Regions from separate parts of the Parasphingorhabdus halotolerans genome, predicted to be linked through region 2. Evidence: predicted binding sites of a transcription regulator. Region 2 holds the regulator's gene; each other region holds the start of a gene.
The links. The regulator LexA, encoded in region 2, represses DNA repair genes until DNA is damaged. The targets are predictions, from matches to a motif close to GTTCCNCNCTTGTTCT.
Positions count from the first base shown of each region.

Region 1: the regulator LexA is predicted to act here: its motif matches at 1,721-1,736, upstream of HF685_RS14230 (putative DNA modification/repair radical SAM protein).
Region 3: the regulator LexA is predicted to act here: its motif matches at 1,352-1,367, upstream of HF685_RS00405 (ATP-dependent helicase).
Region 4: the regulator LexA is predicted to act here: its motif matches at 1,829-1,844, upstream of HF685_RS03220 (DNA recombination protein RmuC).

Region 1 is NZ_CP051217.1:2,892,476-2,896,630, forward strand. It holds gene HF685_RS14215 (sensor histidine kinase) at 1-274, shown strand, start outside; gene HF685_RS14220 (Crp/Fnr family transcriptional regulator) at 274-1,011, shown strand; gene HF685_RS14225 (hypothetical protein) at 1,087-1,314, shown strand; gene HF685_RS14230 (putative DNA modification/repair radical SAM protein) at 1,755-2,996, shown strand; gene HF685_RS14235 (TIGR03915 family putative DNA repair protein) at 2,977-3,996, shown strand; gene HF685_RS14240 (UdgX family uracil-DNA binding protein) at 3,990-4,155, shown strand, end outside.
Region 2 is NZ_CP051217.1:238,785-242,939, forward strand. It holds gene HF685_RS01245 (ComEC/Rec2 family competence protein) at 1-1,839, shown strand, start outside; gene lexA (transcriptional repressor LexA) at 2,037-2,750, opposite strand; gene HF685_RS01255 (molybdopterin molybdotransferase MoeA) at 2,858-4,042, opposite strand; gene moaC (cyclic pyranopterin monophosphate synthase MoaC) at 4,039-4,155, opposite strand, start outside.
Region 3 is NZ_CP051217.1:72,292-76,446, forward strand. It holds gene HF685_RS00405 (ATP-dependent helicase) at 1-1,349, opposite strand, end outside; gene HF685_RS16470 (hypothetical protein) at 1,490-1,615, shown strand; gene rsmD (16S rRNA (guanine(966)-N(2))-methyltransferase RsmD) at 1,612-2,163, opposite strand; gene HF685_RS00415 (pseudouridine synthase) at 2,163-2,975, opposite strand; gene HF685_RS00420 (DUF1223 domain-containing protein) at 3,073-3,888, shown strand; gene HF685_RS00425 (AmpG family muropeptide MFS transporter) at 4,012-4,155, shown strand, end outside.
Region 4 is NZ_CP051217.1:667,831-671,985, reverse strand. It holds partial or broken gene fmt (methionyl-tRNA formyltransferase) at 1-228, opposite strand, end outside; gene recR (recombination mediator RecR) at 464-1,066, shown strand; gene def (peptide deformylase) at 1,115-1,687, shown strand; gene HF685_RS03220 (DNA recombination protein RmuC) at 1,863-3,200, shown strand; gene HF685_RS03215 (hypothetical protein) at 3,213-3,626, opposite strand; gene HF685_RS03210 (TrmH family RNA methyltransferase) at 3,682-4,155, opposite strand, start outside.

The DNA.
Region 1 (4,155 bases), 620 kb from region 2:
TGCCGCTAAATATGGGGCTTTGGCAGCCGATGAAGGAGAGGTTAATATCGATTGGGAAGTCCATTCCAACGATTCAGGACCGCAAGTCAAATTGTGCTGGTCCGAACAAGGCAGCGGAAAAAGCGATGATGCCCCGGCTAGCACGGGCTTTGGATCATCATTGATTGACCACAGTATAACTCGCAACCTGCAGGGAAAGGTAAATCGTGACTGGACATCGGATGGTTTGGTCTGCACGATTATTTTTCCCGTTCCTGAAGATGGAAAAAAATAATGGCCCGAAAGGCGCTTTTGCGACGTATTTCCTTTTATGCCGATCTCGATGATAACGATAAAGACGTCATCATACAGCTTAAGGGTCATGAAAAACGGTTTGAACGCAATTCCGATCTTATAGATGCCGGGCAGGAGCTGGATAGTATTTTGATCGTCAAGGACGGTTGGGCCATTCGTTATAAAACGCTGGAAGACGGGCGCCGTCAGGTGCTGAACGTGCTGCTTCCAGGCGATATGTTTGATTTGCAGGTGCTTGTTGCGGCCGAAGCTGATCATTCGGTATCAACCATAACCACGCTGGATGCTCTGTCGGTCAAACCATCAGTCTTTCGGGGGTTATTGACCGAATCAGGCCGACTGACATTGGCTTTCTGGTGGATGCAGGTGCAAGAAGAAGCATTTCTGCGAGAACAGATCGTGCGCAACGGACAGCAGACTGCACGAGAACGGATCGGCCATTTTTTACTAGAGTTGCATCGCAGGCTGCAAATAGCAGATGAGGGTACACGAGACGGATTCCGCATGCCGCTTACCCAGACCGTGATTGCCGATGCGCTGGGCTTGACGCCCATTCATACCAACCGGGTACTTCGGCAATTGGAGCGGGATGAACTGATCGAACGTGAAAAAGGCTGGGTTGTGTTCAAGGATGCCGGCCGATTGGCGGAGATATGCCAATTTGATCCGAGCTACTTTCATCTTGATGCGTTTCGGATGCGATTAGGGCGCGACTAGAAATTATTTTGCGAGTGCGGAACTGGATATGGCGACGAGCGTTGATCCCTTTGAACCAATGAAGGGAGTTCACTAATGAATAAAATTTCAATTGTTGCTGTTGCGGCTACCGCACTGTCTTTGACTGCTTGTGAAGCAAGTGTAAAAGAAGAAGGCGAAATGCCATCAATGGATGTAGAAGTGTCCGGCGATGCCGGTTCTCTGCCAGAGATTGATGTTGAAACGGCTGACATCGAAGTAGGAACCGAAGAAGTCACTGTTGATGTTCCTGACGTTGATGTGAAGATGCCTTCCGAGCAATAGTCTCGAAAATACCAGATTTTATCAGGCCGGGCGAATTGTCCGGCCTTTTTTTGCGCAATAAATTCTCGTCTGGAATGCATAAGAAGTGTGTGTGTGGAAAATTCGGCTGGGAAACTGTACCCGGGATCAATGGGGACATGAATAGGCCAATTTCCCAGCCTGACTTTTGAAAATGAAATCCGAATTCGGGTGAAGTGCGAAACATCATCTCATAGATAACCGCGGTTGCGCAAATTCGTTCCTAAAATAATCAAAATTATTTCGTCGGCTTGATTTGTGGCATAATTCGCAACATTTCCTGCTGTCCCGACAGTGAATACCATCTGTGATGCCGTCGCTCCCGCCTTAAAATTTCCAAAAAAAAGCGCGACGCCTGAAAGACAAACACCCTCCTAACATATGTTATAGAACATAAACAGAACATTTGCTAAGGAAGAGTAATGTCCAAACTCACCCGAGCTGAAAAACTGGCGATTCTCGCCGACGCTGCCAAATATGACGCGTCCTGCGCATCGAGCGGTTCTACCAGGAGAAATTCATTAAAGTCCGGCGGTATCGGTTCGACCAGCGGAATGGGCATTTGCCACAGCTATGCTCCGGATGGGCGCTGCATCTCGCTGCTCAAAATCCTGATGACCAATTATTGCATGTTTGACTGCCTCTACTGCGTAAACCGCACGTCGAGTAACGTCCGCCGGGCGGCCTTCACGGTGAAGGAAATCGTCGACCTGACGCTGGATTTTTACAAACGCAATTATATTGAGGGTCTGTTCCTCTCATCGGGCATTATTCGCAGTCCCGACTATACGATGGAGCAATTGGTGGAGGTCGCCCGGCACCTGCGAACCACCCACCGGTTTAGCGGCTATATCCATTTGAAGACCATTCCGGAGGCTGATCCCGATCTGCTGGCACAAGCGGGACGCTATGCTGACCGATTGTCGATTAATATCGAGCTGCCCGATGACAAATCCATCGCCAGACTAGCCCCCGAAAAAAATGGCGAACTGATTCGGAAAACCATGGCCGGTCTCGGCAACAAAATCAGTGAAGCAAAAGCCGAACGCACAATCTCGCGTAAGGCTCCCATATTTGCTCCGGGCGGTCACAGCACGCAGATGATTATCGGAGCTGATGCATCCGATGATGGAAAAATCCTCAGAACCAGTAATAGTCTTTACGGAAAATTTGGCCTGAAGCGGGTTTATTATTCAGCCTTTAGTCCTATCCCCGATGCAAGCCGGAGTTTGCCAATCAAGGCGCCGCCGCTGATGCGCGAACACCGGTTGTATCAGGCCGACTGGTTGCTTCGTTTTTACGGTTTTTCGGTAGATGAGATCATGTCGGGCGCGAAGACCGGGCATCTCGACCTGTCCATTGACCCCAAGCTGGCCTGGGCGTTGCAGAACAGGGCGCAATTCCCAGTCGATATCAACCGTGCAGAAAAGGAAAAGCTCCTACGGGTGCCGGGTTTGGGCACAACCGGCGTGGGAAAAATCCTCCGAGCCCGCCGATTTTCAGCGTTGCGATTGCGCGATTTGGAAAATATTTGCCAATCGGTGAAGAAAATTCTGCCGTTCGTTACTCTAACCGACTGGAATCCTGGAAACCAGCTCGATTCATTGAGCCTTTACGACCGACTGAAACCACCACCAAAGCAGCTTGACCTATTCAGTAGCTGACATGCCTGCAGACTGTTCATCATCATTAACGCCGACCGAACAATATCGTATTGAAGTGAAAAACGAAACTGACATTGCGGGCTGGCGAGAGGAAGCGCGCACGCTGTTAGTTAATAATATACCGCCGGAACAGCTCGACTGGACAGTGCGGAGCCGAGCGAACAATAGCCAGTTTGATTTTGGCGTGGCCGAGCCGCCAAAATTATCAACAGCAGCTGGCACGTCCGATTTTCGTGTCGCCAAAGAATGTCTGCGGCTGATCAATACCGCGTTGCTGCACCGCAATGAGGATCGGTTTGATCTCGCATACCGCTTGCTGTTCCGGATGCGCCACGCGCCCAAAATTTATCAAAATCCGGCGGACAGCGATGGGAAACGCCTATCCGCCTACGCCAAATCGGTGCGGCGCGATATTCACAAAATGCATGCCTTTGTCCGGTTTCGGAAAACAGGACTCCGTGAAAACCGTGAACAATTTATCGCATGGTTTGAGCCAGACCATCATATTGTCGAAGCCGTCGGCCCTTTCTTCCGTAACCGTTTCACCGGGATGGACTGGATCATCGTTACGCCCGAAGCCAGCCTTTCTTGGGATGGAAAGTCTTTGATTAATGGTCCGGGTGGCTGCAAGCAGGATGTGCCGACGGACGATGCAGTAGAGCAGGAATGGTCCACTTATTACCGCAATATTTTCAATCCGGCCCGATTGAAAACGCGGGCGATGAAATCCGAGATGCCGGTCAAATACTGGCATAACTTGCCGGAGACAGCGCTCATTCCATCGCTGATCAAAAAGTCTGGAGCAATGGTTCAGCAGATGATGGAGAAAGAAGAGCAGCAACTCGTGCTGGGCGATGAAGCGACTGTTGAACACCGCACCAAGCCGGCGTCGCTCGAAGCGCTGAATGCAGAAATGGCTACGCATACCCGATCAATCAGCGAGAACTCTGCTGTTAACGCGGTCTTCGGTGAGGGCCATGGGATGCCCGCATCATGCTGATAGGTGAACAACCGGGCGATCAGGAGGATCTTGCCGGACGCCCCTTTGTCGGTCCCGCCGGGCAAATTCTAGACAGGGCCTTGGCGCGAGCAGGCATCAGCCGCGAAGCCGCCTATCTCACCAACGCAGTAAAGCGGTTCAAATATGTACAGCAAGGGA
Region 2 (4,155 bases):
ATTGAGCAATCCGAAATCGTCGCCGCGCGAGATATTTTGAGACTGACGCTGGCAACGCAGGAGAAACAAAACCTGCCTCCCCGTGTCCGGGTTAATCTTCCATTGGGCAGTGGAGAACAGCTCAAGGAAATCAGCCATTTGCAATCAGGCGCAGTCATTAAACTGCGCGCGCGCTTGATGCCGCCTGCCATGGCGTCTTTGCCCGGCGCCTATGATTTTTCAGAGCGCGCCTGGTTTTCCGGATTAGGGGCAACCGGACAGGTGCTGGGCGATATTGAACTGGTCAAGTCAGCACGGCAGATTCTTCCGACGGAGCAAGTCAGGAGCCAGCTTGCGGCCCATGTTCGGTCACGGATGGATGGGGGAGCGGGGGCCATAGGGGCGACGCTGGCCACGGGCGATCGTGGCGCTATCAGCGAAGCTGATGCGGAAGCCATGCGCCGTAGCGGGCTTGCCCATCTGCTCTCGATCAGCGGGCTTCACGTTACCGCAATAGTGGGCGCGGTTTACCTTGCGGTATTGAGGATATTGGCGCTCTCTCCCTTCCTTGCGCTGCGTTTTCGTTTGCCGATCATTGCCGCCGGTTTTGCGGCCGTCGCGGCGCTAAGCTATACATTAATGACCGGAGCGCAGGTACCAACCATCCGCGCCTGCGTTGCTGCCATGCTGGTCCTGATCGCGCTGATGATGGGCCGCAGCGCGATCACCTTGCGCATGGTTGCAGCCGGCGCGCTTTTTGTTTTGATACTCTGGCCAGAATCTTTGGTTGGGCCGAGTTTTCAACTCAGTTTTGCGGCCGTCACGGCAATTATCGCGCTGCACGAACTTCCCGCTATGAAAAAGCTAATTGCGCGACGCGAGGAGAGCTTGCTCCGGAGGGCAGGCCGCGCTGTGCTGGCGCTGTTTTTGACCGGCCTGGTGGTTGAAATCGCATTGATGCCGATAGCACTTTATCATTTCCACAAAGCGGGAATTTATGGGGCACTCGCAAATATCATTGCTATTCCGCTCACGACCTTTCTGATTATGCCGCTGGAGGCACTCGCGCTGCTGCTAGATAGCGTAGGCCTCGGCGCGCCTGTCTGGTGGATGTGTGAAAAAATGCTTGGTTTTCTGCTAGCACTAGCCCATTTTGTTTCTACAAGACCGGGCGCTGTCACCATGCTGCCAACAATGTCCACCGGAGCCTTCGCACTGGTAATTTTTGGCGGGATATGGATGTGTTTATGGCGAGAGAAATGGCGCTACTTAGGGACAATTCCCATTGCGATTGGCGCGTTGTTTATCGTCGGAACCCGCGCGCCTGATATCTATATTACGGGCGATGGTCGCCATGTCGGTATTCGCAGCGATGGTGGAGATCTCGCGATGCTGCGAACCCGCAGCGGTGATTTTATCCGCAACATGGTGCTCGAAAATGCTGGCGTCGATGGCGAAGCAATGGCGCTGGAAGATTGGCCAAACGCGGATTGTAACAACGACAGTTGCACGGTTACTTTAAACAAAGAGGGTCGGGACTGGATATTGCTGGCGACCCGCAGTTCGTATTACATTCCCGCTATGGCTTTGGCAGCCGCATGCCGCCGCGCCGATATCGTGGTGAGCGAGCGCCGATTGCCGAACAGTTGCGAACCGCGATGGCTGAAAGTTGACCGCGATATGCTCCGCAAAGTTGGCGGTATGACAATCAATCTGGAAAATTCCGAAATCCACACAGTATTGCAGCGAACCGGACGTCACCCGTGGACGCGCTTTGAGACTGAGCAGTCGATGGCGGAGCGCGCGTCGAAGGCCAGGAAACCCTATGAAGGCATCACGCGGGAGGAACCCCACGAATAAAGTAGTTCAAAACTATGCAAAACTTGGCCTTCGATCAGGCCTATTTAGTAGTGAGCAGGTTGAAGCGCAGATTGGTCAAGCCATCCTTCGGCTGCATCAGGATGAGCGGGCAGCTGATTTCGACCATCCAAGACGAATTATGCAACGAACCTCGCGCAGCTTGACGATCAGGCGCCTTGATCAAGCGCAGACAAAATCTAGTTATAGCGCCGCAGCAGTCCCGCCATTTTACCCTGAACGCGGACTTCTCCCGGACCATATATCTGCGGTTCATAGGCAGGATTGGCCGGATCCAGCCGGACATTGCCATTCTCTCTCCGCAAATATTTCAGCGTTGCTTCTTCATCATGGATCAACGCAACGACAATCTCGCCATCGCGTGCGATTTCGGTGCGCTGTATAAGCGCAAAGTCACCATCCAATATACCCGCTTCAATCATCGAGTCGCCCGAAACTTCCAGCGCATAATGCTCGCCGGGGCCAAGCAGGGCAGCCGGAACGCTCAGCGCCGTCTCGCCCTCAATCGCTTCGATAGGAACGCCAGCTGCGATGCGGCCATGTAGCGGAATTTCAATAACATCATCATTTGCAACAGCGCGTCTAACTTTTGGCAAAGCCTGAGGTGCCTGCGTTGGAACAGTTTTTTGTATCGACGTTATTTCGACAACATTGCTCGTGCTCGCCGCAGCCATACCGCCTTCAGGCAATTTCAAAACTTCCAGCGCACGAGCCCGGTTTGGCAGCCGGCGAATAAACTCCCGTTCTTCCAATGCACTAATCAGCCGATGAATACCGGATTTGGACTTGAGTCCCAGTTCATCTTTCATCTCCTCAAAAGATGGCGAAACTCCCGTTTCCTTGAGGCGAACGTCTATGAAGCACAAAAGTTCATGTTGCTTGGTAGTGAGCATATTCCGGTTCCCATTTCAGAACGAATAAAGAACAATTATGAAACAAACAGGGGCATGTCAAGCCTATACTGATTATCCCTTGTTCTATCGCGCCACGCACCAGCCAATCAGATCGAAATATAATGGACTGTGCCTCCCGCAAGTTCTTCATCCGAATTTGCTGGTCGATATAGCAGGGCATTGGCCGCCGCCAGTACCGATAGTTTTGCGCTGTCCTGGCTATCAAAAGCGGTGATGCCAACGGAATCAACTTGCGCTCTCAGGAATTGCGCGCGGTTTTGGGTGGGTGGCAGGGTGGTTGTCGTTTGTGCGCTTCGATATTTGGGCAAATATTCGGCTGCGCCTGCCATGTATCGGACTAGTGGCAACAAAAGCAATGTAGCGCTGACAAAAGCTGACCCGGGGTTTCCGGGGAGGGCGAGAACCACGCTATTGCCGAGCTTTCCCGACATAACGGGTTTGCCGGGCTTCATCGCTATTTTATGGAAATCTATGGTGCCACCCAATCGTTCAAATGCCGGCGCGACCAGATCGTGATCGCCAACTGATGCGCCGCCTATGGTGACGATAATGTCGCAGTCCCGCGCGCTGTCCAGCGCGGCGCACAGCGCGTCCATATTGTCTGCTATGCGGCTCAGAGCGCGGGTTTCCCCGGTAAGACCTGCCAGCATGGCTGACACCATGACGTCATTGCTTGCGGGTATCTGGTGGGAACGGGCGCGCGCACCCGGTTCTACAAGTTCGTCTCCAGTGGATACGACCGCAACGTTGGGTTTTTGGTGCGCAGGAAGTTCGCCATATCCGGCAATTACTGCATGGCCGAGCGCTGCTGGCGAAAGCCATGTGCCTTTGCTGAGCGCAATGTCCCCTCTGCAAAAATCACTGCCTATGCGGCGGACATGACGGCCTTGTTCCGGCGAAGGTTCGGCTATGAGGCTGATAACATTGCCATCGGTTTCAACATTTTCCTGCATCACAACAGTATCCGCGCCACCTGGTAGCAGTGCACCAGTAAAAATACGCGCGGTCTGGCCGGATTTCAGTGGTGGACAAGGTTCACTGCCAGCTTTGCATTCACCAACGCACGTCCAGGGACCAGCGCGGTCTTCAAACCGGATAGCGTAGCCATCCATGGCAGACATATCGGCTGCGGGTTGATTGCGATGCGCAGCAATATCCGCTGCGAGATAGCGGCCAAGGGCTTGTGCTATGGGAACGGTCTCAATTGGTAGTCGCGTCGCCAAGGAAACAAGACGCTGCTGCGCCTCTTCCAATGGCAGAAGCGCGCTCATTTTGCCCACCACTCGCCTGATTTTCCACCGGTTTTCGACAGCAGCCGGATATCGCTGATGATCATGTCCTTTTGCACCGCTTTGGACATATCATAAATTGTTAAAAGAGCGAT
Region 3 (4,155 bases), 170 kb from region 2:
AAAGGCGTTCCTTGCGCGCGCGCCAGCCGGTGAATTTTCTCCACAGTTTTATCCCCAAGACCACGCTTGGGCACATTGACGATGCGCTCAAAGGCGAGATCATCGGCAGGCTGGGCGATCACCCGGAGATAGGCGAGGGCATCGCGAATTTCTGCGCGCTCATAGAATCGGAAACCGCCGATAATTTTATAGGGCATGCCGATGCTGATAAAGCGATCCTCAAACTCGCGGGTTTGAAATTGCGCGCGGACGAGAATGGCGATGTTGTTAAGTGAAACTTGCTTGATCTGCTGTAGCGCCTCAATCTCATCACCCGTGCGGCGTGCTTCCTCGGGACCATCCCAGACCCCGATAACCTGCACCTTCTCGCCGTCTACCTCAGCTGTCCACAACGTCTTGCCAAGGCGACCCGAGTTGTGGTTGATCAGCCCCGAAGCAGCGGCAAGAATATGCGGCGTGGAACGATAATTCTGCTCCAGCTTGATTACTTTCGCGTCGGGAAAGTCCTTCTCGAAACGCAAAATATTCGCGACTTCCGCGCCGCGCCAAGAGTAGATACTCTGGTCATCATCGCCGACGCAGCAGATATTCTTGCGCTCCTGCGCGAGCAGCCGCAGCCAGAGATATTGCGAGCTATTGGTGTCCTGATATTCGTCGACGAGAATATATTTGAAGCGCTCCTGATAGAGCTTCAATATCTCGCGGTTGGTTTTGAGCAGGTTGAGAATATGCAGCAATAAATCACCAAAATCGCAGGCGTTCAGTGCCTTGAGCCGCGCCTGATAGGCGGCATAAAATTCCTGTCCGCGACCATTGGCATAGCGCTCATTCTCGTTGGTATCCAAATCAGCGGGGTTGAGCCCTCGGTTTTTCCATTGGTCGATCAGCCCGGCGAGCATCCGCGGCGGCCAGCGCTTTTCGTCCAGTTCCGCTGCCTGCACGAGCTGCTTGAGCAAGCGCAGCTGATCGTCGGTATCGAGAATGGTGAAGTTGCTTTGCAACCCGACCAGCTCGGCGTGGCGGCGCAGCATTTTCGCGCCGATACTATGAAAGGTTCCGAGCCATGGCATGCCTTCAAATGCCTCGCCGACGATCGATGCGATCCGCTCCTTCATTTCGCGCGCGGCCTTGTTGGTGAAGGTCACTGCCAGTATTTCTGATGGCCAGGCCTTTTGCGAATAGACAATATGCGCCAGTCGACGCGTGAGCGCAGCGGTCTTGCCCGTTCCCGCGCCCGCCAGAACCAGCACTGGCCCTTCCGATGTCAGCACTGCCTCGCGCTGCGGCACATTTAATCCGCGAACATAAGGCGGATCGTTTTCAGCAGGAATCTTGACAGTTTCAGACATGGTGAACAGTTAGGGAACATCGCCAGCGACGGCAAGACCAATATGCCCCAAGGTACAGCTACGATTCATTGCTGCGCTGCAATATAGATTATTAATAATTACGAAGTAGAGCCCCCGAACGATAACGAACGGATAAGATAATGAGCAAAAGACTGATGTTTAGCGCGGTACTGGCGACCATCTTGATGGCGAGCACCACCGCTTATGTAGAAACAAGCGCAGATCACAATGAAACCGCCTCGGCGTTTGAGTCGGCAAACGGTTAATTTGAAATTTCAGCAGCGGGCCGCAGAATATGCAGGCGCGCCTTGCCGCTGTCTCTCGTGCAATCGAGGTCGAAACCATCGACCTCGATTTTTTCATGTCTGGATGTTTCAATAGCGATCCAGGCTGACCGCGCGAACCAGCCAAGACGACCGAGCTTATCTAAAGCCACGGCTCCTGCGCCGCTATCATAGGGTGGATCCATTAAAATGAGATCATGGGCGTTTCGGGCGGGGCCAAGGTGCAATGCCGATCCAATCCGGATATCGGCAGATGCACCCAGTGTTTCGATATTTTTCTCCAGTGCTTTTACCGCCTGCTGATCTTGCTCGACAAAGGTGCAATGCGCTGCACCACGCGACAATGCTTCCAGCCCCAAAGCGCCCGAACCGGAAAACAGGTCCAGTACCTGCAAATCCACAAAATCGCCCAAGCGGCTGATCAGCATGGAAAAAAGCCGTTCCCGAGTGCGATCTGCGGTCGGACGGGTCGTATCCCCCTTTGGAGCGACTATTTTTCGCCCGCGCCACTGGCCAGCGATTATCCGCATTATTTCAAACTCTTTCTGAATTTTACCAGATCATGCTGGCGCACAACTTCAATCTCGCCCTTCTGCAGATCGCCCAGTACAAACGGGCCATAGCGGGTGCGGATAAGGCGAGATACTTCCAGACCAAAATGCTCCAGCACCCGCCGGACTTCACGGTTTTTGCCTTCCGTCAGTGTCATCTCGATCCACTGGTTGCGGCCTGTACGCCGCTCCAGATTGGCGGTGATCGGACCATAATGCATGCCCTCAACGGTGATCCCGCGATACAGCTCTTCCAGTTGATTTTGGGAGATTTCGCCAAAGGTCCGGGCGCGATAAGTGCGTTCGATGCCATTTTTGGGTAATTCCATTTCGCGCTTGAACTCACCATCGGTGGTCATCAGCAGCAGGCCTTCGGTGTTCATATCCAGCCGGCCAATTGGCATGACACGCTCCATTTCCGGTAGCACATCATAGATGGTCTTCTTGCCGGTAAAGTCGCGTTCGGCGGTGAGATAGCCATTGGGCTTGTGAAACCGATACAGCTTTGCGGGCGCAGGTTCGGCTACCGGTTTGCCATCGACGGTTATGCCGGTTAGATTCTTGAGCAGCAGCGAAGGATGCTCCACCAGATCACCATTGAGCGCAATCCGCCCATCATCAATCATCCGCTCTATCTCGCGGCGAGATGCAACACCGGCACGGGCCAGCAATTTGGCGATGCGCTGGCCCTCGCGTTTCTCTCCCGAAGGAGCAGCTTTTGGCTGGGCAGGGGCTTTGCCGCCGCGCACTGGCCTAGCTTTGTAGATTTTCGGTTTTTCCTCATTGGTCATGAGCTGCGCATGGCGGAAAAAAATAAATCCCGCAATCTGTAACCTTTGTTTTGGTCTCTACGAATGCCATTGTAGTTGCAGATGTGGAGCGTTTCAGATGAACAAGTTAATCCTATCAGCATTGGTTGCAGGCGCAGCTTTTGCAGGATTCATGAGTGCCCAAATCGCCCAGTCAGCTGAAGCTGGTTCCACATCCATAACAACACCCGCACAAATCTCTTTCCTCGTGACACTAGCCGGGTCGCAAAATGACGACAACATCCAATCCCGCAATCCTGTTGTCGTTGAGTTATTCACCAGTCAGGGATGTTCGTCCTGTCCCCCTGCAGATATGCTGGCCTCCCGGCTGGCGAAAGACAGCTCCCTGCTGGTGATAACGCGCCCCGTCACATATTGGGACCGGCTGGGGTGGAAGGATACGTTGGCCAAAGAAGACAACACGCGTCTCCAACGCGCTTATGCCGAAAAGGGTCTTCAAGGCTCCGGCGTTTATACCCCGCAAATGGTTGTCAATGGCGGCGGCGGTGCGGTTGGCAGCCGTGAAAATGATGTGCGTTCGCTGGTTCGCCTGGCCCAGAAAGCATCGGCGCCTACAATTGAAACGTCACGCGATGACAGCGGCCAGATGATCGTGACGATTTCCGGAAAGACCCGTCATATGGCGGGAGTTTCCTTGATTGCAATGAGTTCATCGGAAAAGGTCAATGTGGGGCGGGGTGAGAACGGCGGGCGAATTTTGCACTATACTAACGTCGTGAAAGCAGAGCGCAATCTGGGTAGCTGGACAGGCGAACCGGTCAGCTTTGTTCTGAATAATCAGGATATCAACGTCTACGGCGCCGATAAATACGCGATTGTCGTGCAACAACCCGGCGCAGGGGCGATTATTGGCGCAAAGCTGCTTGAAATATAGTCACCTTACACGCCCCGAAATAAAATCAAGCTGGCATTCAGGCAAATAGGCGCTAAAGATTTCCCCTTGGTTTGAGGGAGAGTTGGCGTGAGTGAGCAAGCAGCAGATTTGGGTTGGCGCGGAATGCTTCCGGCGGGTGTCCGGCCCTATAGTGAAGCTGCGCCGCTAGCCGCCCTGTTTCTAGGGATTTCCTCTGCATTGCCGCTGACCATGATTGCCGCGACTTTGACCACCAGACTAGCCCAGGCGGGCATCGAGAAGTCGACC
Region 4 (4,155 bases), 430 kb from region 2:
GTGCTGCAAATTCCGCCTGCGCGGTATCATCTTTCAGCGATACGGGTGTGCGGACTTCGAGCCCCAGTTCCTCGGCTACTTTCTGAACGGGCGAGGGGTCAGCTTCTTCCCACGTCCAGCGCGACGCGGCGGTTGTGAATAGACAGCGGCAATTTCATGCCCTGCGGCGTGCAAGGCTTTCAGCGGCGGTACCGCGAAATAAGGAGTACCCATGAAGGCAATTCGCAATGTCTGTTCCTCAATTTTCATGGTCAGAACCCGATAGGGTCACACAGGGTCACAACCCCTAATGGCAAAATAAATTACTGCAACTCCCAGTCAGACTGCTGCGTCCAATATTCTCTTGAAAAACTACCGAATTGAAAAAGTCAAAGCTCATTTAGAAAGGTTTATCCGCGTGCTTGAGTGTAGGACAGCAATTTTGCACTTGGCAGCGGGCAGTGGCTGCTCCTAATGACCATTCATGGCATCGCAAGAGATTGAAAATCTGGTTCAGGCCCTCGCCAAACTACCCGGCCTGGGTCCGCGCTCGGCGCGGCGGGCGGTGCTTTACCTTCTAAAGCGCCCTGAAACCGCGATGAGGCCGATTTTGGCGGCGATGGAGCGGGTGAATGAACGCCTTGTCAGCTGCGGGATATGCGGTAATGTCGATACGCAGGATCCTTGCCAGATTTGCAATGATCCGCGCCGGGACGAAAAATCGCTTTGTGTGGTGGAAGAAGTATCCGATCTCTGGGCACTGGATAAATCACGTCTGTTTCCGGGAAAATTTCATGTGCTTGGCGGGAAACTGTCGGCTCTCGATGGTGTGCGGCCAGAAGATATCGCGATAGACAAGCTTATCAGGCGTGTTGATGCCGGTGGTATTGATGAAGTGGTGCTGGCCATGAACGCGACTTTGGAAGGGCAAACGACGGCGCATTATATCGCCGAGCGGTTGGAGAATTATCCCATTAGATTGAGTCAGTTATCGCACGGCATTCCCGTGGGTGGTGAACTCGATTATCTGGACGAGGGAACGCTGGCACAAGCCCTGCGCGCCCGTCGACCGATCAACGCTGAATGACGCGCGGAGCTGGTTGACGAATCTCCTTGTAATCCCTAAATTTCGGTCATGGCTATATTACCGATCATCGAGGTGCCTGATCCGCGCCTGAAAACCGTGTCTGAACCCGTTACCGAGTTTAACGACGAACTCAAAACGCTAATCGCAGACATGTTTGAAACCTTATATGACGCGCCTGGCATCGGGCTTGCCGCCATTCAGGTTGGCGTGGCCAAGAGAATTTTGGTTATCGATCTCCAGGAACCCGTGCCCCACGATCACGACCACGAGCACGGAGAACATTGTGATCATCAGCATGAAGTGATCAACGACCCGCGTGTATTCATCAATCCGGAAATTCTTGATCCGTCTGAGGATTTGAATGTTTACAACGAAGGCTGCCTCTCGGTTCCCGACCAATATGCCGATGTCGAACGCCCCGCGATTATAACAGCGCGCTGGCAGGATGAAACGGGAAAGCAGCATGAAGAGCGGCTCGAAGGTCTGTTGGCGACTTGTTTGCAGCATGAGATGGATCATCTGGAGGGGATTTTGTTCATCGATCACCTCTCGCGTCTGAAACGCAAGATGGTGCTCAAAAAGCTCGAGAAACAGCGCAAAGAACATGGGATTGCTGCTTAAGTTTTCATACAGTTCGTCATGCTGAGCTTGATTCAGTAACCAGAGCCGCACGCCACCTGACGTTGTGTTCTTACGCTCTGGATTGCGGATCAAGTCCGGGATGATGAATTGGCAGTTGCAACCCTCTTCGACCCGGGCTAAGTTCTCTTTTCGTTCCTATTGAAAAGGCAGTGGTTTGGATCCCGTAGTCGTCATAATTTGCATCGTGATCGCCCTTCTCGGAGGACTCGCGCTTGGTTGGTTTGTCGGCGGAAAACCGGCAAAGACGGCTGCTGAAACTGCTGATGCCTTGCGCATTACACTGGATGGCGTCCGCGATGAGCGCGACGCTGCAAAAACTGAACTCGCGGCGCTGCAGGCGGATGTGCGCAATCATGAAAAGCAGATGCAGCAAATGATCGAAGCCAAAGAGGCATTGTCGGCGCAGTTTTCAGAAATCGGCTCCAAGATGCTCGAAACCGCTCAGCGCCAGTTTCTGGAACGCGCGGACCAGCGTTTCGATCAGGCCAACGAAAAAGGCGGCGAGAAAATCGCTAAACTTCTCCAGCCGGTGCATGAGAGACTGGCAACCTATGAAGCATCAATTACCAAGATCGAGAAAGAGCGCACCGAATCATACGCCGGGATTACCGCGACAATCGAGCAGGTCCGGCAAGGGCAGGACAGGGTGCAACAAGAGGCGGCGCGCCTCGTCAACTCGCTCCGCAATGCGCCCAAATCCCGCGGTCGCTGGGGCGAGCAACAGCTTAAAAATGTTCTCGAGACCTGTGGATTGTCCGAGCACACCGACTTTGTAACGGAACAATCCATTGATACCGAAGAAGGTCGTTTGCGCCCTGATGCGGTTATCAGCGTGCCTGGCGGACGCAAACTGGTAATTGATGCCAAGGTTTCGCTCAACGATTATCAAGATGCTTTTGAGGCCGATGACGAAGATGCGCGCAGTTTTGCCATGGGACGGCATTGTTTGTCGATGAAAACCCACATCGATGGGCTTTCAAAGAAAGCCTATTGGGACCAGTTTGAAGATGCGCCGGATTATGTGATCATGTTTGTACCCGGCGAACATTTTCTTGCCGCAGCGCTCGAGCATGAGCCGACACTTTGGGACCATGCTTTTGAGAAAAAAGTGTTGCTCGCCACACCAACCAATCTCGTAGCCATTGCCCGCACAGTTGCAGGCGTATGGCGGCAGGAGAAAATGGCGGCTGAAGCGAAGCAAATTGGTCAATTGGGCAAAGAAATGTACGATAGGCTCGCGACTGCGGGCGAACATCTGAAGCGCATGGGGTCAGGCCTGGGCACTGCAGTTGGTAATTATAACAAATTTGTCGGCAGTTTTGAACGCAATATCATGGCGACAGGTCGCAAATTTGCCGAGCTACAGATTGAAACCGGCAAAAAAGACCTAGAGCCTGTCCCCGAAATTGAAGCGCTACCGCGCTATTCAACAGACGTCGAAGCTGCGCTAATTGAAGATGATCGCGAATTGAAAGATGAGGCCGCCGAATAGGCTGCGTTAGGCTCAAGGCGCAGTGTCGCCGCCTTCGGTGATGTCGCCGCCGCACCCTTCCAGAGTGCCAATGCCGCCAGCCGTTGCGGTCACGGTATCGGCATATACGCGATCACTCATACCATCATTGCATTCCTTGCCTGTCATGATCGTCAGGTTCATATTATGCTTGTCATCAAAGCCTTTCACGATCCAGCCATCCGCCGTTTTTCGAGAGGAATTGATCGGAATAGAGAATTTATCCTCACCATAACTGGCGGTCACATCCATTGTGTTTTCTGAAATGTTCACAGACCAGCCTGGTTCGGTGCCACCAGCTTTATAGGCCCCCAAAGGTTCTTCAACGGCAGGCGGCGCTTCTTTCTCTTCGCCACATCCGGCAAGTGCCAGTGCGGCAAACGGCAACAACGCGGCGTATTTGAACATGAAACTTCTCCCCACGGGGACCGTAGCACGATGCCACGCCAAAACATAATTTGCCTTATTTCCGGGCTTGATTGAGCACTTCATAGGCCATAACGGCCGTCGCGACCGCCGCGTTCAGGCTGTCGGCTTTTCCCATCATCGGCATCTTAACAAGGGCATCGCATTCTTGTTCATATTCGGCGGGTAAGCCCTGTGCTTCATTGCCGACCAGCAGAAACGTTGGAGCTTGATAGCGTATCGCTTGATAGTCAGCGTCGGTGTTCAGGCTTGTCCCGATGAGTTGTCCATCACCACGACGTAGCCATTCCAGGAAATCGCCCCACGATGTTGATGTAACGCTTTGCGTAAATATAGCCCCCATGCTCGCGCGCACGGCTTCAACCGAAAAGGGATCTACGCAATCATCGACAAGGATTAACCCGCCAGCACCCACTGCATCACCCGTCCTCAGGATGGTTCCGAGGTTGCCCGGATCACGCAGCGATTGGGCGACCAGCCAGATATTGGATGCCGTTCGATCAATGTCAGC